Candidatus Vesicomyosocius sp. SY067_SCS001: one gene and its partner. The protein of the gene in region 1 interacts with the protein of each later gene in a pairwise test. Links are inferred from orthologs where the notes say so. Each region holds a gene or a part of one and is shown in the gene's direction. Other genes may lie near its edges.

Evidence for each region.
Region 2: the proteins of ribD (region 1) and accC interact in binary tests that used the Escherichia coli proteins (3 or more experiments, as listed by UniProt). The link is inferred for Candidatus Vesicomyosocius sp. SY067_SCS001 from one-to-one orthologs.

Annotation. Positions count from the first base shown.
Region 1 is NZ_CP054877.1:754,812-771,721, forward strand. What follows is about bases 13,955-16,910. They hold ribD (bifunctional diaminohydroxyphosphoribosylaminopyrimidine deaminase/5-amino-6-(5-phosphoribosylamino)uracil reductase RibD), read left to right. Parts: upstream 13,955-14,885; coding sequence 14,886-15,935; downstream 15,936-16,910. Other genes in these bases: HUW60_RS03665 (ABCB family ABC transporter ATP-binding protein/permease), read right to left, coding at 13,955-14,432; coaBC (bifunctional phosphopantothenoylcysteine decarboxylase/phosphopantothenate--cysteine ligase CoaBC), read left to right, coding at 15,932-16,910. Outside these bases: ATP-dependent chaperone ClpB, read left to right, coding at 1-2,022; HUW60_RS03620 (electron transport complex subunit E), read left to right, coding at 2,327-2,968; prmC (peptide chain release factor N(5)-glutamine methyltransferase), read left to right, coding at 3,235-4,023; HUW60_RS03635 (fumarate hydratase), read right to left, coding at 5,434-6,924; HUW60_RS03640 (rod shape-determining protein), read left to right, coding at 7,004-8,083; rod shape-determining protein MreC, read left to right, coding at 8,120-8,914; rod shape-determining protein MreD, read left to right, coding at 8,917-9,387; mrdA (penicillin-binding protein 2), read left to right, coding at 9,375-11,225; tRNA guanosine(34) transglycosylase Tgt, read right to left, coding at 11,537-12,649; more of HUW60_RS03665, read right to left, coding at 12,639-13,954. UniProt on the Escherichia coli protein: Converts 2,5-diamino-6-(ribosylamino)-4(3h)-pyrimidinone 5'-phosphate into 5-amino-6-(ribosylamino)-2,4(1h,3h)-pyrimidinedione 5'-phosphate.
Region 2 is NZ_CP054877.1:1,006,079-1,018,144, forward strand. Bases 7,929-10,725 are described here. They hold accC (acetyl-CoA carboxylase biotin carboxylase subunit), read left to right. Parts: upstream 7,929-8,547; coding sequence 8,548-9,903; downstream 9,904-10,725. Other genes in these bases: aroQ (type II 3-dehydroquinate dehydratase), read left to right, coding at 7,929-8,095; accB (acetyl-CoA carboxylase biotin carboxyl carrier protein), read left to right, coding at 8,096-8,542; argC (N-acetyl-gamma-glutamyl-phosphate reductase), read left to right, coding at 9,900-10,725. In the rest of the region: HUW60_RS04815 (NAD(P)/FAD-dependent oxidoreductase), read left to right, coding at 1-657; HUW60_RS04820 (NAD(P)/FAD-dependent oxidoreductase), read left to right, coding at 987-2,288; HUW60_RS04825 (NAD(+) kinase), read right to left, coding at 3,067-3,885; nucleotide exchange factor GrpE, read left to right, coding at 4,040-4,603; protein-disulfide reductase DsbD, read left to right, coding at 5,327-7,558; more of aroQ, read left to right, coding at 7,646-7,928; more of argC, read left to right, coding at 10,726-10,922; iron-sulfur cluster insertion protein ErpA, read left to right, coding at 10,932-11,285; HUW60_RS04865 (citrate synthase), read left to right, coding at 11,289-12,066. UniProt on the Escherichia coli protein: This protein is a component of the acetyl coenzyme A carboxylase complex; first, biotin carboxylase catalyzes the carboxylation of the carrier protein and then the transcarboxylase transfers the carboxyl group to form malonyl-CoA.

The DNA of each region.
Region 1 (16,910 bases):
GTGATTGGTCGTGATAGTGAAATTCGTCGTGCCATTCAAGTATTACAACGACGAACTAAAAATAATCCAGTTTTAATTGGCGAACCTGGTGTGGGTAAAACTGCTATTGTTGAAGGTTTAGCACAACGTATTATTAACCATGAAGTATCAGAAGGTATCAAAGGCAAGCGTGTTTTATCGCTAGACATGACAGCACTGATAGCAGGTGCTAAATATAGAGGTGAATTTGAAGAGCGACTAAAAATCGTACTTAAAGAATTAGAAGACAAACAAGGTCAAATCATTTTATTTATTGATGAATTACACACCATGGTTGGTATTGGCAAATCCGATGGATCTATGGATGCTGGGAATATATTAAAACCTGCTTTAGCTCGTGGTGATCTACACTGTATAGGTGCTACTACACTAGATGAATATCGACAATATATTGAAAAAGATTCTGCTTTAGAACGTCGTTTCCAAAAAATATTAGTAGACGAACCAACTGAACAAGACACTATTGCTATTTTGCGCGGGCTTAAGGAAAAATACGAAGTTCATCATGGTGTAGAAATCACAGATCCTGCTATTATTGTTGCTGTAACTTATTCAACCAGATATATTACTGACAGACAATTACCAGATAAAGCCATTGATTTAATTGATGAAGCAGCCTCACAAATCCGCATGGAAATTGATTCAAAACCAGAATCAATGGATAAACTTGACCGTAAATTAGTGCAACTTAAAATTGAACGCATGGCACTCAAAAAAGAAAAAGACAAAGCTTCTAAAACACGATTAGAAGAATTAGTGAAATTAATTAAATCACTAGAAAAAGAGTACGCTAATTTAGAAAAAATTTGGAAAAAAGAAAAGCTAGTAGTCCAAAGTGCACACCATCTTAAAGAAGAACTAGAACAAGCAAAATCCGATTTAGAAAATGCACATCGTAACAATAATTTAGCCAAAATGAGTGAACTTCAATACGGAATTATTCCTGAATTAGAACAGAAAATTAACATGGCTGAAAATACTGAAACAGAAAAAATGACATTACTTAGAAATAAAGTCACTGAAGATGAAATTGCCCATATTGTTGCCCGTTGGACAGGTATTCCTGTGGATAAAATGATGACAGGTGAAAAAGATAAGTTACTACAGATGGAAACTATTATTCACAAACGCCTAGTTGGTCAAGATAAAGCTGTTAAAGTTATTTCAAATGCTGTACGTCGTGCGCGAAGTGGCCTATCTGACCCTAACCGTCCTGATGGTTCGTTTCTATTTATGGGTCCTACTGGTGTGGGAAAAACTGAACTTACCAAAGCCTTAGCAGACTTCTTATTTGATACCGAGAAAGCTATTGTACGCATTGATATGAGCGAATTTATGGAAAAACACTCAGTTGCACGTTTGATTGGCGCACCTCCAGGCTATGTTGGTTATGAACAAGGTGGTGTATTAACTGAGGCTGTGCGTCGCAAGCCTTATTCAATTATTTTACTTGATGAAATCGAAAAAGCCCATTCAGATTTATTTAATATTTTACTACAAGTACTAGATGATGGTCGACTAACGGATAGTCAAGGTCGAACAGTTGATTTTAAAAATACTATTATAATAATGACTTCAAACCTAGGTTCTCACTTAATTCAACAAAACCTAGGAAAAGATATATCCGTTGAACTTACTAAAATTGTTAGTGAGCACTTCAGACCTGAGTTTATCAATCGCATTGATGAAATCATAACCTTTAAACCACTAGAAAAATCTCAAATCAAAGGTATTGCACTCAGACAAATTGAGATCTTATCATCACGTTTATCCAAACTTAATCTTAGAATAACATTAAGCGATATAGCCATAAGTTTGATTGTTAACAAAGGCTATAACCCTGTGTTTGGCGCCAGACCCCTTAAACGTACCATACAACAATTATTAGAAAACCCTTTGTCAAAAAAAATCCTTGCTGGAGAATTTTTATCAGACTCAACCATTCATGGAGATGTTAAAGATGGAAAAATCGTTTTCTATTAATCTATTTTTATATAATCAAACCCTGCTGCTACTAAATCGATTTTGTATTACAATACAACAGGAACTACTAATTCTCTCAAAAATGTAATATTTTTATAAAAATAGTATTTTATAGCAGATAAAAACAACCATTTTCCCATATTTTAAACCAACAATACTCTAGAACTAAATTATCACAAAAAATACTTTCTAAAAACAGATTTGTCTATGTATTGTATATCCTTAATAAGGATATACAATACATAGACAAATAAAAACCTTATTGCTAGAAAATTGATATTTAATTAAGTATATAATAAATATTATGGATAACTATAATAAAATTATAAAAAATGGGTTGTGGGATAACAATCAAGCCTTAGTTGCTATTTTAGGTCTATGTCCCTTATTAGCAGTTACCAATAATATTGTTAATGCAATCGGACTTGGTCTGGCAACTACATTTGTTTTAGTAATGTCTAATGTAACTGTTTCTATTTTTCGTAATCATATTTCAAAAGAAGTTCGTATTCCTATTTTTATCCTATTAATTGCTTCATTTGTAACAATTGTTGAATTAATGATGAAGTCATATTTTTATGATTTGTATTTGATATTAGGTATTTTTGTACCTCTAATTGTAACTAACTGCGCTATTTTAGGGCGTGCTGAGGCATTTGCCAGCAAGAACACTTGGGATAAGTCTATACTAGATGGATTAATGATGGGTATTGGTTTCTCTGTTGTACTTATTATATTAGGTGCAATGCGTGAATTAATTGGTAATGGTACTTTATTTGATCAATCTGTATTAATACTAGGTGATTTTGGTAATACACTTAGTATTACTGTGTTTAAAAATTATCAAGGCACTTTATTAGCTATTCTACCACCAGGAGCATTTATTGGTTTAGGACTTATTGTAGCAATGAAAAATAAATACGACTTGGAAAGAAAAAAATTATAAACCAATTAATAATACTTTTACTAAAATAAAGATAATAAGAAACTATAGTTCTTACCCCTAAGCTAATCACGGAAGAATTCTAATAAATTATTCTTCCTAAGAAACCTCGTGCTATAGTAACAAATAGTAAATTTAACATAATTTACTACATTAAACAAAATTTAGTAAGCAAATAAGTTATACTTACCTCTATCAGAGCATTCTTTATGCATGTTTTAAGGATAAAGCAAAAGCATTAGAATTTGACAATCATGAATTTATAAATCTTGGATACTATTCAAAATTATTTAAGCAGTGACATAATTGATATAACACTACTACTATCTCTGGCTCTTAATAAAAACCATGCTCAACTTATTTCTCATAATAATTATCAACTAAGTAGTAACGAAAACAATCAACTTAATCAATTCATCAAACACAGACAGTCCGGTGTTCCATTTGCTTATTTAAGCGGAACAAAAGGATTCTATCATCTTGATTTTAAAGTTACTCCTGATACACTCATCCCTAGACCTGAAACTGAACTATTAATTGATATTGCTTTAGGCTTGTTCAATCACAATCAAACTTGTGAAGTACTTGATTTAGGTACTGGTAGTGGAGTTATTGCCATAACAATAAGTAATAAAAATCCAAACTGGAATTTAACTGCAACTGATTTTTCAATCAATGCACTTGCAGTTGCTAAACAAAACACAAAAACAAATATTAATTTTCAACTAGGTAGTTGGTTTGAAGCTACTCCTAATCAAACATTCGATTTAATTATCTCCAACCCACCTTATATCAAACAAAATGATATTCATCTTAATGAATTAAGATTTGAGCCCCAAAGTGCGCTTATTTCTGGCAAAGATGGTTTAGATGATATTAAAACTATAATTAATAACACACCACAATTTCTCAATGAAAAAGGCTATCTATTATTAGAACATGGTTTCAATCAACAACATAAAATCATACAATTATTAAAAGATAATTTCTTCAAAATTCAAAAATTTAAAGACTATAACCAAAAAAATCGTGCAATTTTAGCACAAATTAAACATTAACAATTATAAAAAACTATCTTAGTATCAAAAATCAGCATTTAACAAACTTATAACTACTAATTTAATAATAGAACTGTACGTGCTTGAATAATAATCTCACATATACTGTATTAACTACATCAAGTAAGTAAAAAATTAACCATTTAACTACATTGTTAATATTTGCCTTTATATAATTAATTAATAGACATTCAATAATTTACTATATTCATATTCATCTCAGAAATTAGCATTTTAATTATTCATTATAGTACTAATTATATCTTTTTAACCAACCAAAATGGCAACTATGATGGATTTCTATATCAATTAATTTAGAAATTGGATATCGTTCTATAAAAACTAAACTTGATACATATCTCATTAGAAACTATAGAAGAGGTATTTAATAATATACCAGATGTTTTTACCCTTATTTTACCTATCGATTCATTACTTATATCTTCTATTATAAGCGTTATTAATTAAGGTTTAGTAGCAATAATATCTCAAACAATACTATCATTTGCGTCTCAAGCATAAATAAGGTAAAATAATTATAATAATATTATTAGTATAATATGCTTACATATAGCAACTTATTTAAAGTGATAATTATGTATACTAATAATTAATCAACTTAATCAATAAACCATCCTGTCTTTAAAGAATTACAACCAAACAAATTATAGTTTTGATAAATCTTATTGTACTATCAATAATTTAGGTGGGATTGATAACTCTTCTAGCTTTTAAATCTCAATAATTCTAACCTTATTTCTATCCAAAACTTAATTAAAATTACTTACTATAGATTAAATCTATTTAAAAAAAAATTCCAATTAAAAAAAATACTCTCCTTAACTAAAATTAGATATGATAGAATAATAAGGATATTCAGGTACATATAATTTATGAAACTAATTATTAGTTAATATGTTAAATAACATTAATTGAATAATTCTTTTAAAAGTTCTTATTTTACAATAAGAACAAAATAAAACAAAAGAAGTCGGTCTATAAGCCGGGTTCTGTAATAAATGGTCATTCATCTACGTGTTTTGTTACCAAAACGCTTTAGCGCTCTACCCACAAACTGCGCGAGCAACGTTATCGTTAGTCTATTTGAGCTTACTCCAAGTGGGGTTTTCCTTGCCACGATTGTCGCCAATCCCGCGGTGCGCTCTTACCACACCTTCTCACCCTTACCTATTAAAAATAGGCGGTCTAAATCTCTGCATCACTTTCCGTTATGTCGCCATACCTAGCCGTTAACTAACACTTTGCTCTATGGAGCCCGGACTTTCCTCTGAAGAGCAATCTCCAGCGACCATCCGACCAACTTCGAGATAATTATACTCTAAGTCTACATCTCTAAAGCTATTAAATTTACTCAAAAAAATAATTTCACTGAAATATTTACCAATTTGCTTAATGAATCATCTGAATATCTTTAAATATACTATGAATATTATTACCTTGAGTATCGACTGCAACTGTAACTGGCATATCTTTAACTTCAAATTCATAAATTGCTTCCATACCCATTTCTTTAAACGCAATTTTTTTAGCTTTTTTAATAGACTTAGAAATCAAATAAGCTGCACCGCCCACTGCAATAAGGTATGTAACCTTATATTTCTTAATAATTTGTATACTATCCTCACCACGTTCTGCCTTACCAATCATACCCAAGATATTAGTATTATCCAATATCATATCGGTAAATTTATCCATACGCGTAGCAGTAGTAGGACCTGATGGACCAATTACTTCATCACCAACAGCATCTACTGGGCCAACATAATAAATAAATTTATTATCAAAATTTACACCATCTGGAAGGCCTTCTCCATTATCAATCATTTCTTTAAGGTACCTATGAGCTACATCTCTCCCAGTAATGATTAAACCTGATAATAATAATGTATCTCCAATATGCCATAGAGCCATCTTTTCACGAGTTAGATTACTTAGATCAATTTTTTTATATTGAGTATAGTCCATCTCTAATTGAGGATAACTATCCATATCTACCTGAGGAAGTTGCGCCACCCCTGAACCATCAAGTGAGAAATGTAAATGACGTGTTGCCGCACAATTAGGAATTATTGCCACCGCTTGAGAAGAAGCATGAGTTGGGTAGTCTTTAATTTTAACATCTAACACTGTTGTTAAACCACCTAAACCTTGTGCACCAATGCCTAAATGGTTAATCTTATCGAATAATTCAAGACGTAATTTTTCAAGATTACTTGGATTAGATTTCTGAGCAATGTCTTTGATATCAATCGGTTCCATCAAACTCTGTTTCGCCATTAACATTGCTTTTTCAGCTGTACCACCAACACCAATACCAATAATACCTGGCGGGCACCAACCAGCGCCCATAGTTGGTATAGCTTTTAAAACCCAATCAACAAGATCAATATCTGGTTCAAGCATGCTAAACTTCGCCTTATTTTCAGAACCACCACCTTTAGCCGCAACAATAAAATTAAGTTGTTCGCCTTTAACAACTTTCATGTGAATAACTGCTGGCGTATTATCTTTAGTGTTAACTCTAGTAAATAATGGATCTTTTACAATAGAAGCTCTAAGGGGATTATTTACATAAGTAAATGCCTGTCTAACTCCTTCATTAATCATATCTTCTAATGATAAATTAGCTATCCAAGTAACTTCCATACCCACCTCAACAAACACATTGACAATGCCAGTATCTTGACATATTGGACGCTTACCAAAGACTGCCATTTTTGAGTTAATAAGAATTTGTGTAATAGCATTTTTTGCGGCTTTGTTAGTTTCTTTTTCATAAGCATTTGTCATCGCTTGAATAAAATCAGGACTATGATAATAAGAGATATATTGCAAAGCATTAAAAATGCTTTCTATAACATGTTTTTGTTGAATTTTCATATTTATAAGGTATTAATTATTACTGATTATTTATAGTATTATATCTCTTTATTTTACAAATATTTAATTGGAAATTTTTATGTTTAATTTTTTAAAAGGGCAAAGTCTTGATTTTTTAAAAGGGCAAAGTCTTGATTTTTTAAAAGGACAAAGTCTTTCTATAGACTTAGGTACAGCTAATACATTAATTTGTATGGATGGTGCTGTAGTACTAAATGAACCATCAGTAGTTGCTATTCATAATGACAGAAGATCACTAGAATCAACTGTTATTGCTGTAGGTCAAGATGCTAAAAATATGCTAGGCAGAACACCCGGTTCTATTGAAGCTATCAGACCTATGAAAGATGGCGTCATTGCTGATTTTAAAATTACTGAAAAAATGTTGCAGCATTTTATTCGTAAGGTTTTACGCTCTGGCTTTTTTTCACCAAGCCCTAAAGTACTTATTTGTGTACCTTGCGGTGCAACTCAAGTTGAGCGTCGCGCTATTAAAGAAAGTGCTGTTGGTGCAGGTGCGCGTGATGTTTATTTAATTGAAGAACCAATGGCAGCAGCGCTTGGTGCAGGTATGGCAATTGAAGAAGCTTCAGGAGCTATGGTTATTGATATTGGCGGAGGCACAACTGAGATTGCAATTATGTCACTTAATGGTATTGTATATTCTGATTCATTACGTATAGGTGGCGATGTATTTGATGATACAATTGTCAAATTTATACGTCGTGAACACGGCATTATTATCGGATACTCAACTGCTGAAAAGATTAAAGAAGAGGTGGGATCAGCGTTCAAATCAAGCGCTGTTAAAGAAATGCAATTTAGAGGACGTGATGTTGCTAAAGGAATTCCAGTGAGCTTCAATATAACTAATACTGAAATTTTACAAACATTAAAAGAACCACTTAAGATAATTATCAGTTCTATTAAAACTGCATTAGAAAAAACCCCTCCAGAGTTAAGTTCTGACATTGCCGAAAATGGCTTAGTCCTCACAGGTGGGGGCGCACTCTTAGATGGTATTAATAAGCTTATTAGTCAAGAAACTAATCTGCCAGTACGTATTGCTGACGATCCGCTTACTTGTGTTGCTCGCGGTGGTGGAGTTGCACTTAATATGATCTCTAAACATAATATAGGGTTTTTAGCTGCTGAATAGTTAAATATTGATTAATTATTTATAGGGCTTTCCAATATGAAGTTTCTTGAACTTTTTATCCCTGTCATTATCTCTATAATACTTATACTATCTGATTATAAATTTTCTTATCTTAACCATCTAAGACAATCAATTGAAACCTTAATATCACCCATCTATATGGTAGTGAACTTACCTTCACAGATATATACCTGGATTGATAATCAAGGTACTAGCAAAGATCAATTAACCATAAATAATAATAATTTACATCGTGAACTATTAAAACTTAAAGCTAGATTACAAACCTACAATGCCTTAGTACTTGAAAATAAAAAACTCCAAGCACTATTAGATTCAAGTTATACCGTAAAACAACAAAAATTTACTTTAGCCCGAATAAGTGAACTTAGCCAATCTAGACTTAAAAAACAAATTATTATTAACAAAGGTAGTAGTAGTGGCATTAAAATTGGACAAATAGCTTTAAGTTCTAAAGGTATTATTGGGCAAATATCGAGAACAACACCACTATATTCAACTATATTAATGGCTAATGATCCAACACAACACGTTCCTGTTAAAAATGGACGTAGTGGTGTTCGGGGTATTAGCAAAGGTATAGCTGAGAATAATCATCTATTAAATGTTGAATTTATAGAGCCTAATTTAGACGTTAAAGTAGGTGATGTATTTTTAAGTAGTTCTATCGGATCAAAATTTCCAGATGGATACCCAGTAGGAACAGTAATTAGCGTAGAAAAAAACCAAAACGAACCATTCTTACATATCCAATTAAAATCTGCTCAAATACCAGAACAATTAGAATTTGTCATTATTGTAACAGACTAACCATGAATTCACAACGTCGTCCCTATATATTTCTAATAAAGATTACTTTTTTTGCATTAATTTTAAGTGTAATACCTCTAAACAATCTGTTATTAGGCGCATCTGCATTTTGGTTATTACTTCTTTATATTTACTGGATAGTATATTTTTCAACCAAAGTAAAATTTTTTATTGCGCTTATTCTTGGCATACTTGTTGATATTCTACATGGTGATATTTTGGGACAAAATGCCTTAGCGCTTATTTTTAGTAGTCTATTTATTAGCAATATAAAGCAATCATTTTTTTTATCTAACCTAAGTACTCAACAAGTTTATGTATTTATATCTAGCAGTATTTATTTGGCATTTTTCTTACTAATCTTTGTATTAACACAAGGTTTTATCATTAACTATTACTTATTTTTAGCGCCATTTACTAGTGCATTCATTTGGCCAATAGTTCAGTTCTTACTATCAAAATGCAAAGCATAAATAATCCTCAATTTGAAAATAAAATACTCTTTTATAGACTTAGACTAGCACTTATTTTTATTTTTTTACTCACTGCTTTATTAATAATTAGAATTTACAATTTACAAATAGTAAACTATCAATATTACTTAAAAAAAGCTTTAAACAATCAAATACATACTCTACCAATAACACCTAGTAGAGGAAAAATATTTGATCGTAATGGTAATGTTTTAGCTACTAACAAACTAGCATTTAAACTGACCTTAACACAAGAAAAAACTAAAAACATTACAAAAACACTACAACAGCTAAAACAGTATGGATTTATCAATAATAAGGATATTAAAATATTTAATCAAAAAATAAAACATTATCAAAAATTTCATAGTATTCCAATTAAATATAACCTTAATGAGATCCAAGTTGCAAAATTCTTAATTAGCAATATTTTTATTGGTGTAGATATAGAACCTTATTTCCATCGAATCTATCCCAACCAAAATTCTAGCGTTCATGTTATTGGTTATGTTTCTAGAATGTCTAAAAAAGATAAACTTATTTATGATAAGAAAAACTATTTAGGCACTTTATTTGTAGGTAAAACTGGCATTGAAAAACAATACGAAACACTATTACATGGTACTAACGGCTTACAACAAATCGAACGAAATGTAAATGGTAGGGTTATTCACATCAAAATCATTAAGCCTGCTATTACTGGTAAGAATTTATATCTAAGCATAGACTTAGACATGCAAAAAAAAGCAGAAGCACTCCTTAAAGGAAAACGAGGCTCAATTGTGGTTATAGATGTCAAAAATGGCGAAATATTAACACTCGTTAGTACACCTATTTATAATCCAAACTGGTTTGTAAATGGTATATCACACACCAACTACAACCAATTACAAACATCAAAAAATATCCCTCAACTTAACCGTGCAATTCAAGGGTTATACCCTCCAGGATCTACAATTAAACCTATGGTGGCTTTAGCAGGCTTAGAAGAGGGAGTTATTACTAATATAAGTAGCACTTTTTGCCCAGGATATTACAAATTACCAAATGTTAAACGCAAATTTAACGATTGGAAAAAAACAGGACATGGACATGTCAATGTCAAAGAATCAATAACACAATCATGCGATGTATTTTTTTATGACTTAGCAAATAAACTAGGTATTGACAAATTACATAATAATTTAGACTTATTTAATTTTGGCCGAAAGACAAATATTGATATTCCTGGAGAAAATTCCGGAATACTACCATCTAAAACTTGGAAGAAAATTAATAAACATAAACCTTGGTATCGTGGAGAGACCTTGATTACAGGTATTGGTCAAGGATTTATAGCTGTTACTCCTTTACAGCTTGCAGTTGCCACTACAGCAATTGCCAACAAAGGTATTCTATTTAAACCAACCTTGCTTAAAAATACGCAAACATCTGATGATATCATCATCGAATCTAAAAAAGATAGTCATATACAAATTCCAATTAAAAATATTCAAAATTGGGAAGATGTAATTGACGGAATGAAACAAGCTATTTATGCACCTAAAGGTACTGCTAGAAAGCTCAATAAAGGTTTAACCTATACATTAGCTGGAAAAACTGGAACCGCACAAGTATTTAGTCTTGACAATACTATAGAACAGTATATTGAAGAAAAACTTGATGAAAGATTAAGAGATCATGCACTATTTACTGGCTTTGCCCCCATTGAAAATCCAGAAATAGCTATCGCTATTATTGTTGAAAATGCAGGTAATGGTAGCTCAAAAGCAGCACCAATTGCACGTCAAGTACTTGATGTATATTTTGATAAACAATTAAACAATACTTTGCCTTAATAAATTTCAGTCAATTGGGACTATTAAAATCGGTAAACACGCTTTAAATTAATATAATCATGGATGGTTAATTAATTATACAAAATAATTATTTTAGCCTTAGATCAGTCCCATTATAAGATTACTATAAAAATTTAATATTGCTTACTCTATCTCTAAACTATGTATTTTAACTAAATCTAGCCATCAATACTTAACAAGTATTTATATTTTCTTTCTCTAATAAAACTCCAAACCTACTGAAAACTCTTATTTGATGAACATCAAAGTATAGCCTTCAAAATGATCACTAAAAAATAATAAATTATTACTCATAGGTATCCATATCCTTGTTGTTGGTAAAATTCTTTCTTAAAAATTGAAAATTTATTAATTTCAATAGCTCTACGCATTTGTAACATTAGGTATTGGTAATAATAAAGATTGTGAATAGTATTAAGTCTTGCACCTAAGATTTCATTTTTTCTTTGCAAGTGATGCAAATAAGACTTAGAATAATTTTGACAAGTATAACAATGACAACACTCGTCTAATACTGAAGTATCAAGTCTATACCGTGCATTACGAATTTTAACAATACCAATTGAGGTAAACAAATAACCATTACGAGCATTACGTGTTGGCATAACACAATCAAACATATCAATACCACGTTCAACTGCTTCTACCAAGTCTTTCGGTGTACCAACACCCATCAAATATCTTAACTTATCACTAGGCAATTGACTTGGAAGATAATCCAATACCTTTATCATCTCTTCTTTAGACTCACCCACACTCAATCCCCCAATTGCAAATCCATTAAAACCTATTTCAACCAAAGTAGCTGCCGATTGCATACGAAAATCCTCATGCATGCCACCTTGAACAATGCCAAATAAGGCATTTTTATTATTTAAACGATCATGCTCATTTTTTGATCGTTGTGCCCATCGCAAAGACAATTGCATAGACTCATAAACTGTTTTTTTATCAGCTGGATAGGGCGTACACTCATCAAAAATCATAACAATATCTGAACCTAACTTCTTCTGTATTTGTATTGACTCTTCTGGCCCTATAAAAATTTTAGCACCATCTTTAGGTGAACGAAAATCTACACCTTTTTCACTAATTTTTCTTGTTTCTCCTAAACTAAATACCTGAAAACCTCCAGAATCTGTTAATATTGGACCTTTCCAATGCATAAAATCATGTAAATTTCCATGTGCTTGAATAACATCCGTACCAGGTGTAATCGCTAAATGAAAACTGTTTCCTAAAATCATTTGCGCACCTAAGCTGCTCAATTCTTCTGGCGTCATGGCTTTAACTGAACCATAAGTTCCAACTGGCATAAATGCTGGTGTTTCAACCTCGCCTCTATCAAAAATTATTTTGCCACGGCGTGCTAAATAATTTATATTTTTTAATTCAAATTTCATCACTTTTCTCATTAACTTGTAACTGCCATAATTTAGCATATTCACCATTAGACTCTAATAACTTAGCATGTGTTCCACATTCTTGTACTTTCCCATCTCCAAGTACAATAATTTTATTACTATCAATAATAGTAGATAGTCGATGTGCAATTACTAAAATAGTATGTTTGCTAGATAATCTCTTTAATGCTTTTTGAACCATCTTCTCTGAATAAGAATCTAATGCCGATGTTGCTTCATCAAAAATTAAAATAGGCGGATTCTTTAGAAGTACTCTAGCAATCGCTAAACGTTGTTTTTCACCACCAGAAAGTTTCAAACCACGTTCACCAACTAACGTATCATAGCCTTCAGGAAGCTTATTAATAAAGGCGTCAATAAAACTAAGTTTAGCTACTTTTTCCACTTCATGTTGGTTTGTATCTTGTTTTCCATAAGCAATATTGTAATAAATACTTTCATTAAACATTACAGTATCTTGTGGAACAACACCAATAACTGATTGCACAGAATGTTGATTCAAATTCTTGATATTTTGCCCATCAATTAATATTTCACCACTATCCACATCATAAAATCGAAATAATAATTTCGCCAATGTCGACTTTCCAGAACCAGACTTACCTACAATAGCTACTTTTTGTCCAGGCTCAATGACAAAACTAACTTCTTCTAATACTTTATTCTTACCTTTATAGGCAAAAGAAATACGCTTAAACTCAATCTTTCCTTGACCAATTTTTATTTTTGGTGCATCCTTAGAACTATTTACTTTTGATTGACGATCAAGTAAATCAAACATGTTATTCATATCAATAAAATTATGTTTAATCTGCCGATACACAATTCCTAAAGAACCCAATGGCATAAATAACTGTAATAACAATACTTGAATCATAATCATATCACCAAGACTCAAACTTTCATCAACAACACCTTGAGATGCGAAAATTAAAATGATAGTTATTCCTACAGCAATAACAGCACTTTGAACAAAGTTAAGCGCCGTCATTGAAGTAAAACTTTTAGTAGCAATATTTTCCCAACGAGTCATAGTTTCATTATAACGATTAACTTCAGCATCCTCTTGATTAAAATATTTAACCGTCTCATAATTAATTAAACTGTCCACTGCATTCATATTAGCCTCAGATTGCATATCATTCATCTGATAACGGTACTTCATACGCCAATTTGTAATAGCCAATGTAAAGCCTACATAAAAAACTACCGTTAAAAATGAAATACCAGCAAAGAAAATATCATAATTAAACCACAAAACACCAATCACTAAACATATCTCAAAAAATGAAGGAATGATGTTAAACACAAAAATCGATAACAAGGTAGATACACTTTGAGTGCCACGATCAACATCACGGGTAATACCACCAATACGACGATCAAGATGGAAAGACAAATCCAATGTATGTAAATGCTTAAATACACTAATTGCAATCAAACGCATAATATGATAACGAACACGTACAAAAATCGCATCACGAAGCTCATTAAATAACGAACTAGCAAGTCTAAGCGCACCGTAAGCAAAAAGTAGTCCTAACGGTAAAATTAGCAAGATATTAGTCTGATTTAAAACGTCAACGATTTCTTTTAAAACAACTGGCACTGCAACATTAGCAAATTTTGCAATAATCAAAAATAACATTGCCAAAATAACACGTATACGCATTTTTAACAAATAAGGAAATAACTTTTTTAAAACTTTAATGTCTCTGGTTTTAAAATCATAAGCCTTAGTTTTATTATCAGTACCACACATAATATATAAGATTATTATTGGGTAGAGGTACGTCTTTTTTACAAGTAATTTTTATCATTTTATTGGTTTTAAACTAACCTTGATTATGTAATAATTCCTGTTAACAAGATATATAACTAACTAAATAGGTATCATCACAAACCAATACTCTATTCAATAACATATAATATTAGTGGTTTTTACCTGATAAACAAGGGTTTGCAAATTTCAATTACTCTAACCCTTTAGGTGACATTAATATAAATTAAAATTTATATTTCCTATAAAAGTTGCTTTAATATCACTTTTAGTCTAATAATAGCCTCAAAATATAACTAAACCTTTATAAAATTATTTATCAATCTGATACGGACTACTTATAGGGCTTATTTTTTCTGTTCATTCATGTTATTTTTCCTAGGTAGAATACTATTAATTGTTTATGCAAAATATTTTCACAATTATATCTGAAATATGATAACAACTTTTTCGAAAAATGAAACCCAAAATATGACAATTGCACTCAAACTTGCCTTACAAGGAAGATACGGTGTAAAGTCTAATCCTATGGTAGGTTGTGTAATTGTTAAACATTCCAAGATTATTGCCAAAGGATATCACAAAAGTTTTGGCCAAGAGCACGGAGAAATTAATGCCTTAAAACAAATTAACTATAAAGCTCTGGGTGCTACACTCTACGTCACTCTAGAACCTTGTTCACATCAAGGGAAAACACCGTCTTGTGCACAAGCCATTATTAACTCAGGTGTTAAAAAAGTTATTATCGCTATGCTTGATCCTAATCCTCTAGTCAATGGTAAAGGGGTTGTTATACTTGAATATGCAGGTGTTGAGGTTAAAATTGGTCTTTTAAAAAATGATGCATTAATTCTTAATCAAGGATTTATTAAGCGTATACAAACTAATAAGCCTTTTGTACGTTGTAAAGTAGCTATGAGTATTGATGGGAAAACCTCAATGAGTTCAGGTGAAAGTAAATGGATTACCTCAAAAATTGCAAGATTAGACGTACAAAAACTACGTGCCAATCACCAAGCAATTATAACTGGATCAGGTACAATTATTAAGGACAATCCTTTAATGACAGTACGTCTTGATGATGTTAATTCAAAACCACTACGTATTGTAATTGATAGTAAGAATCAAATAACAGATACCTCGCTTAATATATTTAACACTGATGCACCAACACTAATCCTAAACCCGGATAACACCAAGGTACTTGCCTCTGGCAAACTAGATCTTAATAATGTATTAATCCAACTAGGCAATCAAGGTATTAATAATGTTTTACTTGAAGCAGGTCCTAAACTGATTGGAGCTATGATTAAAATGAAATTAATTGATGAGTTTATTATTTATATGGCTCCTATATTAATGGGCAGTGATGCTAATTCAATACTTAATCTAGTTATTAAAGATATGACTTATAAAATCAAACTAGATATTATTGATGTTAAGATGATAGGTAACAATATTAAAATAACTGCTACTTTAAAATGAATAACTTAACTAATAAGCACATAATCATTGGTGTTAGTGGCTCTATTTCAGCTTATAAAGCACCTGATATTGTGCGTCGGTTACAAGATTTTAATGCTAAGGTAAAAGTAATTCTTACCAAAGGAGGCGCCAAATTTATTACTAAATGGTCATTACAATCAATCTCACAAAATAAAGTCTATCATAATTTATGGGATGAAGATGCTGAATTTGGCATGATACATATTGAACTTGCTAGATGGGCAGATGCTATTTTAATAGCTCCTGCTAGCGCCAATACTATTACCAATATCGCTATAGGTAAAGCTAATGATTTATTAAGTAGTGTTGTCTTAGCAAGTGACGCATTATTGCTCATCGCACCTGCTATGAACCTAAAAATGTATCAATCTAACGTTCTTCAAAACAACTTATCAATACTTACTAATCGGCATGCAATCATTATTAAACCAGGATCTGGTGAGCAAGTTTGTGGCGATATTGGTATGGGAAAACTCGCAGAGCCATCAAACATCGCAAAACAAGTGGTTCAGCAGTTCATTAGCACAAAACTAACTGGTAAAAAAGTACTAATTACTTTAGGTTCTACTATTGAAGCAATTGACCCAATTAGATTTATTTCTAATCACAGTAGTGGAAAAATGGGTATGGAATTAGTCAATACTTGTATCGAATCAGGAGCATCAGTAACCTGTATTTATGGCAATATCACCACCACTCTAAATGCAAAATCTAACAACATATCAATTGTTAACGCACAACAGATGTATGATAAAGTCATGGATAATATTACTAATCAAGATATTTTTATTGCTTGTGCAGCTGTAAGTGATTTTTCTGCTAAAAATACAAAAAATCAAAAAATCAAAAACAATAGAAGAAATCTAACACTTGAACTTATTCCAAATAAAGACATATTAGCAGATGTCTGCAAATTAAAAGAAAAACCTATTTGTATAGGGTTTGCTGCAGAAA
Region 2 (12,066 bases), 250 kb from region 1 along the record:
GAATTTAGACAACGTCATATCAAGTGGATTACTAACGCTAAAGTTACTAATATTGCAGCTAATAAAGTTACGGTAGATCAAGTTAATGATGAAGGAGAGGTAGTTAAAACAATTGAAACAGCCACTCAGTATACTATGATGTTACCAGCCTTTAAGGGTGTTGATACAGTTGCGAAATTAGCAGATATAGATGCAGGTTTTGTTAATCCACGTGGATTTGTTATAGTAAATGATTATCAACAATCTCCTGTTAAAGATAATATCTTTTCAATCGGTGTGAATATTGCCATTCCCCCTGTTGAAAAAACACCTGTAATGTGCGGCACACCAAAAACAGGCTATATGATTGAATCCATGGTCACTGCTGTTGTACATAATATTGAAGAAATGATTGCTAATAAAACACCTACTCATATCCCAACTTGGAATGCTGTTTGTATTGCTGACATGGGTGACACAGGTGTTACCTTTGTCGCTATGCCCCAAATTCCTCCCAGAAACGTTACCTGGGCCAAAAAAGGTAAAATGATGCATCTTGCTAAAATCGCCTTTGAGAAATTTTTTATTCGTAATATGAAAACTGGCAATTCTGAACCCGCTTACCAAAAGTACATTTTTAAAATATTAGGAATTGAACGTTTAAAAAAAAGTAGATAATCAATTTATAGAATCACTATGAAATTCACAATCACATACTTTCTTAAAGTGTTAAATTACTTTTCTAAAAGTTCTATCGCTGGTGGTTACCCCGCTCGGTTAACTAAATTTTAAAAAGGTGTGTCGGATAAAGTTTATACAAAGATTTGTAATTAATAGCTTGAACATATAGCATTGGATACACAAACACAACTCATAAGATGACTAAAATATGACTTCCAATCAATTAAATTAATCTTTAATTAAATATGATTATATAATCATATTGTGATACATTTGACAAGTATACGTATTATCAGAATAATTAACTTATTTTTAGGAGTGATATTATGTCTCATGTTGTTGTTATTGGCGCAAGTACAGGCGGACTACCTTTTGCCTACGATATTAAAAAAACATTAGGAAAAAATCATAAGGTAACGGTTATTTCCAATAATCCAAACTTTAACTTTATCCCTTCAAACCCTTGGTTAGCTGTTGGTTGGCGTAGTGAAGAGAATATTAGTTTTTTACTTGAACCTTATTTAAAACGCAAAAATATTGAGCTTATTATTGGTGAGGCTAATGAAATCAAACCTAATGATAACCAAGTTATGGTTGGTAACCAGGTTATAAACTATGATTATTTAGTGCTAGCTACAGGTCCTAAACTTGCTTTTGACGAGATTGAAGGTTTAGGTCCTGAAGGTCATAGTGTTTCAATTTGCACTACTGCCCACGCTGAATCAGCACGCCAAGAATGGAAAAAGTTTTGTACAAGTGGTGGTGGGCCAATTGTTGTAGGTGCTGTACAGGGTGCCTCATGTTTTGGTCCAGCTTATGAATTCGCTACTATTATGGATACTGATCTTAAAAAACAAGGTATTCGTGATAAATGTCCTATCACTTTTATTACGGCAGAGCCATATATTGGCCATCTAGGATTGGGTGGTGTAGGTGATTCAAAAGGTTTATTAGAATCAGAATTTAGACAACGTCATATCAAGTGGATTACTAACGCTAAAGTTACTAATATTGCAGCTAATAAAGTTACGGTAGATCAAGTTAATGATGAAGGAGAGGTAGTTAAAACAATTGAAACAGCCACTCAGTATACTATGATGTTACCAGCCTTTAAGGGTGTTGATACAGTTGCGAAATTAGCAGATATAGATGCAGGTTTTGTTAATCCACGTGGATTTGTTATAGTAAATGATTATCAACAATCTCCTGTTAAAGATAATATCTTTTCAATCGGTGTGAATATTGCCATTCCCCCTGTTGAAAAAACACCTGTAATGTGCGGCACACCAAAAACAGGCTATATGATTGAATCCATGGTCACTGCTGTTGTACATAATATTGAAGAAATGATTGCTAATAAAGCACCTACTCATATCCCAACTTGGAATGCTGTTTGTATTGCTGACATGGGTGACACAGGTGTTACCTTTGTCGCTATGCCCCAAATTCCTCCCAGAAACGTTACCTGGGCCAAAAAAGGTAAAATGATGCATCTTGCTAAAATCGCCTTTGAGAAATTTTTTATTCGTAATATGAAAACTGGCAATTCTGAACCCGCTTACCAAAAGTACATTTTTAAAATATTAGGAATTGAACGTTTAAAAAAAAATAAATTTTTAAAAAAGTAGCTAACCAGCTTATAGAATCACTATGAAATTCACAATCACATACTTTCTTAAAGTGTTAAAATGTTAAAGTGTTAAATTATTTTTTCTAAAAGTTCTATCGCTGGTGGTTACCCGCTCGGTTAACTAAATTTTAAAAAGGTATGTCGGATAAAGTTTATGCAAAGATTTGTAATTAATAGCTTGAACATATAGCATTGGATACACAAAACATAACTTATAATGAAAAATTACCTCAAAAAGAACTATTTTAGAAAACTACTAACGCATCAAAATTCAAATGTTAAATAATCATTTTTGAAACAATATTTAAAATTATACTACTATAACTTCATCCATATAATTCATTATTGTATGTATTAACTACTAAACTAAAAAAGACATAAAATATGCTTGTATATATAACATATACATCTGGTAATTACTGTTGATAATTGAAGATAAATAAAAGTTAGATCTCATTTTTATCGTACATTTCAATCAATCATTCATACACATTAAAATAATGATAGTAATAAATACTCTTGATAAGTTATCATCGTTCAACGCCGCTATTTTACAATAATTATACTTGTAAAGGATTTTACATTATTAGATCTTGAACCGCACTATTAACTTTAACTTCATATTTATCTACACCAAAGTAGTATAATAGTTTTTAACTAAAATCAAATTAAAAGCTAGGCTTTCCCAACCTATTTCATTTGTAACAACAAAAACCTAAGAAAATTCTAATCATTTCAACAACGTACAAATTTTTAACACTTAACTAAAACATTGACTATAGTTTGTGACCCCAATGTAATTTAGATCGAATAATCTCAAAATAATTATAACCCTTTGGGTGTAATAAATTAATAAAACTACTGTGCTGACGCACACAAATATCTTGACCAACTTTAATAACAATTGAGGTTTGCCCATCAAAGCTAACAATCGTACCATCATCTGAATCTTTCACTTGAATCATTACTTCACTATCGCCTGGAATCAATAAAGGTCGATGACTCATAGTATGTGGACAAATTGACACTAAACCAATAGCATTAACACCTGGATGCATAATAGGTCCACCACTTGATAATGCATAAGCGGTTGATCCTGTTGGTGTTGTAATAATTAAACCATCAGCGCGCTGATTATTAACAAGTTTATCATTAATATAAACATCAAACTCAACCATTTTTAAATGTTCTTTTCGATGAATAATCACATCATTTAATGCTAAAAAATTATCTAATGTTTTATTATTTTGTTTTATTTGACAAGACAGCAAACAACGTTCTTCTTTAATATATTTACCATTTAAAACTTCTGAAACAATATCAAACATACCTTTTAACGGTACATCAGCCAAAAAACCCAACCGACCAAGATTAATACCTAAAATTGGAATGTTGTTGTCAACAAAACTACGTGCAGTACTAAGTATCGAACCATCGCCACCCACAACAATAATCAAGTCTGCTTGTTGAATAATACTTTTATTCCCAGATACTACATCTACGCTATGGATTAATAAAAATTCACTTAACCTAATAGCCGTGTCCTCACTCACAGAATCATTGGGTTTAGTAATAATACCAATTGTGTTAAACATATTTGTTGATCATTAAGATTAAATTCTTTAAAATAGCCATTATAATAAATAATATATTAAGTTAATTTATAGATAATTTCATTTATTACATATAAATCAATACTTTTAACATAAATCAATATTTTTAACAAATATACATGAATTGAACAACAAAATGACAAAAAAGAAATCAGAAAAAAAGAATCAGAAAAAACCTTCAGTAGAAAAAAAAGATATTGAAGCCACTACTAAAGTTGACTTGCAACCACCTCAAGATAATGATTTACAAGAACAACTAGCCCAAGCTCAGCAATCTGCTAAGGATAATTGGGATCAACTTTTAAGGTCTCGAGCAGAAATGGAAAACCTTAAACGCCGGAATACTAAAGATATCGAAAATGCACACAAATTTGCATTAGATAGTTTCGTCAGAGCATTACTTGAAGTAAAAGACTCACTAAGCATGAGTATTAAAACTGCACAAGAAGAAAAAGCAACTGTTAACCATATTGTGGAAGGATTAGAAATGACTGATAAAGTTTTTTTATCAACTCTAAAAAAATTTGGTGTAGAAATGATTAATCCTGAAGGCGAAACCTTTAATCCACAATTGCACGAAGCTGTTACCATGATACCCATGACAGACAAAGACCCTAATTCTGTTTTAGAAGTCGTACAATTTGGATTTACTTTAAATGAACGCTTAGTTCGCCCAGCAATGGTAGTTGTTGTTCAATAAACAATAACCTCCTAACTTTACAAAAATTAGGAGGTACTTAAATGGATACTAACTATTCAAAAAATTTATAGCATATATGTATGATCATTTATTTTTAATAATGATTGAAACAAAAAGACAGAACAATAAACATATCTTGTTATTTTTATTATGAGTCAAATGGTAAAAATCTTATTCAATAAAATTTCAACGTAATTTCTATTAAATTGGAAGTAATAAAAAGTTATAATTAACAAAAACTAGTCTTTTAAGTTAAAAGTGAATAATAACATAAATCAAAATACAACATAAACTAACACTGGTTTCTTTAAATCAACAAAAAATAGTAGAATAGATAAAAGACTATTAAAAATCTGAAAAAAAATTACTATTTCTATATTTTTATAACTTGATTAACCATAACTATAGAAATAAAAGTTACAATTTTATACTTATTTTTTAACACCAAATCCAAAAAACAAGTCTATCGTCAATTAATTTAACGCTTTCTAGTATGGTACCTTATGATACCTATCTATAAATAATCTATTATTAAAAATAACCAAATCACATCTGAAAATGGAGTAAAAAACTCAAACTTAACTATCGACCTGGAATTGTTTTATTTAAAAAAGATTATAAAACTTCCATTTTCAATAAATATTGATATTCGTAAATAATATTTACTTGTTATAATTAAGCGTTAATAATTAATAATTATAATAGATTTTTTATAAAAGAAACATGAAACGTTTACTACTATCCTTAATTTTAATATTATCCACATTTTTATTAGCACAAGTAGAAAATGATTTATTGCCAGTAAACAAAGCATTCATCTTTAAAGCTGAAGTAGTTAATAACAAAATATTACTTAATTGGAAAATTAAGAAAAATTATTTTCTTTATAAAGAAAAAATTAAGATTTCTGCTAATTTTTCAGCACAACTAGGCAAAGCTAAGTTTCCAAAAACAAAGATTAGAAATGATGAATTTTTTGGAAAAATTGGGATTTATCGTGATAATACCATAGTGGTTGTGCCTATCCTTAAAGGTAGGGCTAAATCTATTTTATTAACCGTTAACTATCAAGGTTGTTCTGATTTGGGTGTGTGTTACCCTCCTATTACTAAATCAGTTGTACTTGACATTAGTTCAATACATTCGACTTCCTTAGATAATAATTCATTTAATCTCTTATCACAAGTAACTAACAAAATACAATCACTTGTTAAAAGCAGCATACCAACTTCTGATAAGCCTTTGTCTGTAAATAATGCATTTAAGTTTTCAGTGATAGCAATTAATGACAATACACTACTAGCTAAATGGGATATTCATCAAGAATATTATTTATATCATAATAAATTTTTATTTGACATTAAAGGAGCAAAATTTGGCAATATTGTAATCTCAAAAGGTAAAATTAAAAACGACAAGTTTCTTGGTAAAACTGAGGTCCACAAAGATGTATTAGAAATTGAAATTCCACTCACTGATATTAATACTAAATTAATTACTCTTATCATTAAATATCAAGGATGCTGGGAAGGTGGTGTTTGTTTTTCTCCACAAGAAAAAACCGTCAATATTATGTTGCCTTCTCAAACAAACAATCCTAAAATTAATTCTTTATCTGAAAAAAAATCAATATACACACCTAATATTATTCAGATTGAATTGAACAAAACTGATCAAATTACTGCATTATTTCAACAAGAAAACATATTGTTAATATTAACAAGTTTCTTTAGTTTTGGCTTATTGTTATCATTAACTCCTTGCGTATTTCCAATGATTCCAATCCTATCAGGCATTATTGTTGGTCAAAAAGAAAAAGTCAGTACTAAAAAAGCGTTAATTATGTCCATTGTATTTGTATTATCCATGAGCATCGCCTACTCAATCGTGGGTGTATTTGCAGGTTATTTTGGTGAAAATTTACAAGTATTATTCCAAGCTCCTTGGGTTCTGTCTATTTTTAGTGTGATCTTTGTTACTTTAGCATTTTCTATGTTCGGCTATTATGAAATTCAATTACCTACCAGTTTACAAGAAAAAATTACAAAAATTAATAATAACCAAGAAGGAGGGCATCTAATTAGTGTAGCTATTATGGGTTTTTTATCAGCACTTATTATTGGGCCTTGTGTTACACCACCGCTAGCAGGTGCATTAATTTATATTGGACAAACTGGTGATGCATTATTAGGTGGGATATCACTGTTTATAATGAGTTTAGGCATGGGTTCACTACTCATTGTAGTTGGTACAGGCGTAAGCAAGTTACCTAAAGCAGATGGTTGGATGGAAAATGTTAAGTACGTCTTTGGTATTTTAATGTTAGCTGCAGCAATTTATCTACTCGATAGAATTATCTCACCCCTTACTTCACTTATCTTATGGGCAATGCTTATTACAATATCACCAATTGCAATGGGTACATTAAACACACAAACAAATACCTCAAAACCTTGGCAACGTATTTTTAAAGCTTTAGGATTAATTATACTAGGCTATGGTATTTTACTTTGGATATTAGTAGCACGTGGAGGTGGTGATATGTTACAACCACTATCTAGCTGGGGAGCATCAAATGTAGGAGCTGAATCAGACCATTTAAAATTTAAGCAAATTAAATCTATAAGCGACTTAGAACAAGTTTTAGCACAAGCTAAAAACAATAACCAAATTGTTATGTTAGATTTTTATGCTAATTGGTGTATCTCTTGTAAAGAACTTGAACTCTTTATATTTTCCAATGCCAATATAGTCAATAAGATGTCTAACGTTATTGCACTCCAAGCTGATGTGACTGAAAATAATATCAATGATAAAGCCTTAATGAAACGATTCAACATTGTTGGACCCCCTGCTATTTTATTTTTCAAAAATGGTATTGAAAATCGTTCACAAAGAATTATTGGAGAAATCAACGCACAAAACTTTCTTAGTCATCTTAAAAAAATTAAATAAAACAAGCGAAAACGCTGTCAGAACTTACAATATTACATAATATTGATGGTAAAATTATCTTTATTTTTATCTTGCTTATCTGAATAAATGGATGTTCTTTTATTAAACGGACCTAACCTTAATCTGCTTGGCTCTCGTGAACCTGACTATTACGGCACACAAACATTGGATGACATTACCAGTAATCTTACAAAAATAGCAAATAATGTTGGTCTCACATTTGAACACCATCAAAATAATTCAGAAGCAAGGCTGATTAAATATATTCACAATGCTGCCGATAACGGAGTTCAATATATAATTATCAATCCTGCAGCTTTTACACACACATCAATTGCTTTACGTGATGCTATACTTGCTGTAGGTATTGAATTTAGTGAAGTTCACTTATCTAATATATATAAGCGTGAAAATTTTCGCAAACAATCTTATTTTTCAGATATCGCACAAGGAATTATTTCAGGCTTTGGCCCAAAAGGCTATGAATTCGCACTACAAGCTGCAATTCAACATATTCAACAATTAGAGAGGTTGTAAATGGACATTCGTAAAGTAAAAAAATTAATGGAATTACTAGAACAATCTAGCATGAGTGAAATTGAAATTGTTGAGGGCGAAGAATCTCTGCGTATCTCACGCTATAGAAATTCTACAATAGCACCTCCAGTAGCAATTACAACTCCAGTAGTTACTCCAATAGAAACTACTGGAGTAACTCCGTCTGAAAATAATATATCCACAACAATAGATGGCCATCCAATTACCTCACCTATGGTTGGTACTTTCTATAGCGCAGCATCACCTAATTCTGATGCTTTTGTTAAAATTGGTCAACATGTCAACCAAGGTGATACAATCTGTATTGTTGAAGCAATGAAAATTATGAACCAAATCGAAGCAGATCAATCTGGAACAGTAACTGAAATATTATGCACAGATGGTGATGCAGTTGAATTCAGTCAAACACTAGTAATCATTCAATGACATCAATGAACAAAATTAATAAGGTTCTAATCGCTAATCGGGGTGAAATTGCGCTTAGAATTTTAAGAACTTGTAAAGAGCTAGGCATTAAGACTGTCGCTGTTTATTCAACAGCAGATAAAGATCTTAAGCATGTTCGCTTATCTGACGAGGCTGTATGTATTGGTCCGCATCCATCAAAAGACAGCTATTTAAACATCCCAGCACTGATTGCTGCAGCAGAAGTTACTCATGCTGATGCAATTCATCCTGGTTATGGCTTCTTATCTGAAAACGCAGATTTTGCACAACGTGTTGAAGAAAGTGGGTTTATTTTTATCGGACCGCGTGCTGATAATATCCGCACAATGGGCGATAAAGTTGCTGCCATTAATGCCATGCAAAGATCTGGAATGCCTTGTATTCCTGGATCAAATGGAAGTTTGACTGAAGACGACACTCAAAACACCAAACTTGCACGTGATATTGGCTTTCCAATTATAATCAAAGCCTCTAACGGAGGCGGAGGACGTGGTATGCGTGTGGTTGAAAAAGAAGCTGACCTAATTGAATCAATTGAAGTAACCAAAACAGAAGCGCTTAACTTTTTTGGCAACTGCAAAGTATACATAGAGAAATTTTTAACTAAACCTAGACATATTGAAATTCAAATATTAGCTGACGAATACGGTAACGCCATTCATTTAGGTGAACGTGACTGCTCAATGCAAAGACGCCACCAAAAAGTCGTAGAAGAAGCACCAGCACCTGACATCACACCAAGATTACGAGATAGAATTACTAGTGCTTGTACAGATGCTTGTAAAGCCATTAGTTATCGTGGTGCTGGTACATTTGAGTTTTTATTTGAAAATAATGAATTCTATTTTATTGAAATGAATACCCGAATCCAGGTAGAGCATCCTGTTACCGAAATGATTACTGGTATTGACATTGTGCGTGAACAAATACGCATTGCTGACGGGCAAATACTATCATTCAAACAAAATGAAGTGCACATTAAAGGTCATGCTATTGAATGTCGTATTAACGCCGAAGACCCTAATAATTTCATGCCCTCACCAGGAAAGATCACCCAATACCATATAGCTGGGGGATTGGGTGTACGTGTTGACTCTCATGTATATAACGGTTATGTTGTGCCTCCATATTACGACTCTATGATTGGTAAACTAATTACTTTTTCTGATACTAGACTAAGTGCTATTATTAAAATGCAAAATGCACTTGATGAAATGGTAATTGATGGTATTAAAACCAATATTGCCTTACAAAAAAGAATCATAAATGATAAAATCTTTCAAAAGGGTAGTATAAACATCCACTATCTTGAGAAAATGCTGGAAAATTCTTTAATATGATCAAAGTAGGCATTATTGGTTCTACTGGATACACAGGACTAGAGCTTATACGTCTTCTACACAACCACCCAAATGCAAAGATTATCGCACTATGTTCAAGAATAAATGCTAGTAAATCCGTTATTAAAGAATTTCCTAGTCTAATAAGCTACATTGATCTTGACTTTATCAATCCAAATGAAAAAAAATTATTTGAATGTGACATTATTTTCTTTGCCACCCCACATGGAGTAGCCATGAATAGCGTTAGTAAATTCTTAAACAAAGACATTAAAATAATTGACTTAGGTGCTGATTTTCGCATTAAAAATAGCACTGAATGGAGTAAATGGTATGGCATAACACATACACAAGATGATTTATTAAAAGATGCTGTTTATGGCTTACCTGAAGTTTATAACTCACAAATCAAAAACGCCACCTTAATTGCCAATCCTGGGTGCTATCCAACCGCAATTATTCTAGCGCTCAAGCCTTTGCTTGAAACAAATGTAATTGACACAAAAAGTATTATTGCTGATTGCAAATCAGGTGTTAGCGGCGCAGGAAGAAGTGCTAATATTTCCACACTTTTTTGCGAAATAAACGAATCTTTAAAACCTTATAATGTTAATCAACATCGTCATAAACCTGAAACGCAACAAGTGTTAACCGACATCGCTGGCAAAGAAGTAAATTTTTTCTTTACCCCACATTTAGTACCTATGACTAGAGGTATGCTTGCTAGCATTTACGTTGATTTAACAAAGGATGTCAACATACAAAAATTATTTGAAAAACACTACCAAAACAACAGATTTATTCATATATTACCAACTAATGTTTATCCACAAACAAAATCAGTTAAGGGTACAAATAATTGCCATATTGGTATTCAAAAATCGAATAATAAACTTATCATTATGTCAGTTATTGATAATATCATTAAGGGTGCCTCAGGACAAGCTATACAAAACATGAATCTTATGTTTGGACTTGATGAAGGATTAGGATTGGAACAGATTGGCTTACTACCATAAGGAAATAACATGGAAATAAAACAAGTTTTAGAAAAAGCAGATATCATTTTTAGTGATAATGCAGCTACAAAAGTATCAACACTAATTAAAGAAGAACAAAATAATAACCTGTATTTACGTGTTTACATCACAGGTGGAGGCTGTTCTGGATTTTCCTATGGTTTTACTTTTGATGAAAAACGTAAAGAAGGTGACTCAGGTGTTACAAATAATGGCGTGCAATTAGTGGTTGATCCTATGAGCTATCAATACTTAATTGGCGCAACTGTTGATTACTTGGAAGACTTACAAGGCGCACGTTTTATTATTCACAACCCAAATGCTAGAACTACTTGTGGTTGTGGCTCATCTTTCTCTGTATAAATTATGATTAAATATATCCCCGGCTTAGCAGGAGTTCCTGCAACAGAATCCTCCATCTCTTCCATTGATGGGAAAAATGGTATTTTAACTTATCGTGGCTACTCAATTGAGGATTTAGTCAAACACGCTTCTTTTGAAGAAGTTTCTATGCTACTCCGAGATGGAGAATTACCAGACAAAAACAGATTAGACAACTTTAAAGATGTTTTACATAAACGCTATGAAGTAAAACGTAATATCCACTCTATGATGTGGTCTTTACCATCCACTGGACATCCAATGAATGTTTTACAAACCGCCATTGCCGCTATGGCAACATTCTATCCTGATGCAGATGCACAAAATCCCGATTCTATTTGCACACAAAGTGCGCTAACTAAAATTATTTCTAACATGAGTACTCTGGTGGCAATGTGGACACGTATTAGTGCTGGTTATAATCCTATTCCACCTAGTAAAGGAATGTCATATGCAAAAAACTTTTTATATATGTCGTCTGGAGAAGAACCTGATAATAATATTGTTAAGCTTTTTGATGCTTGCTTAATTTTACATGCAGAACATACGATTAACGCCTCAACTTTTTCCGCCATGGTAACCGCCTCTACACTTGCCAATCCATTTGCCTCAATTTCAGCTGCAGTTGGAACTTTAGCAGGTTCTTTACATGGTGGTGCAAATGAAGATGTGCTTAAAATGTTAGACGAGATTGGCGATGCCAAAAATGCACGTATTTATATTGAGAATCGCCTAAAAAATAAACAAATCATTTGGGGTATGG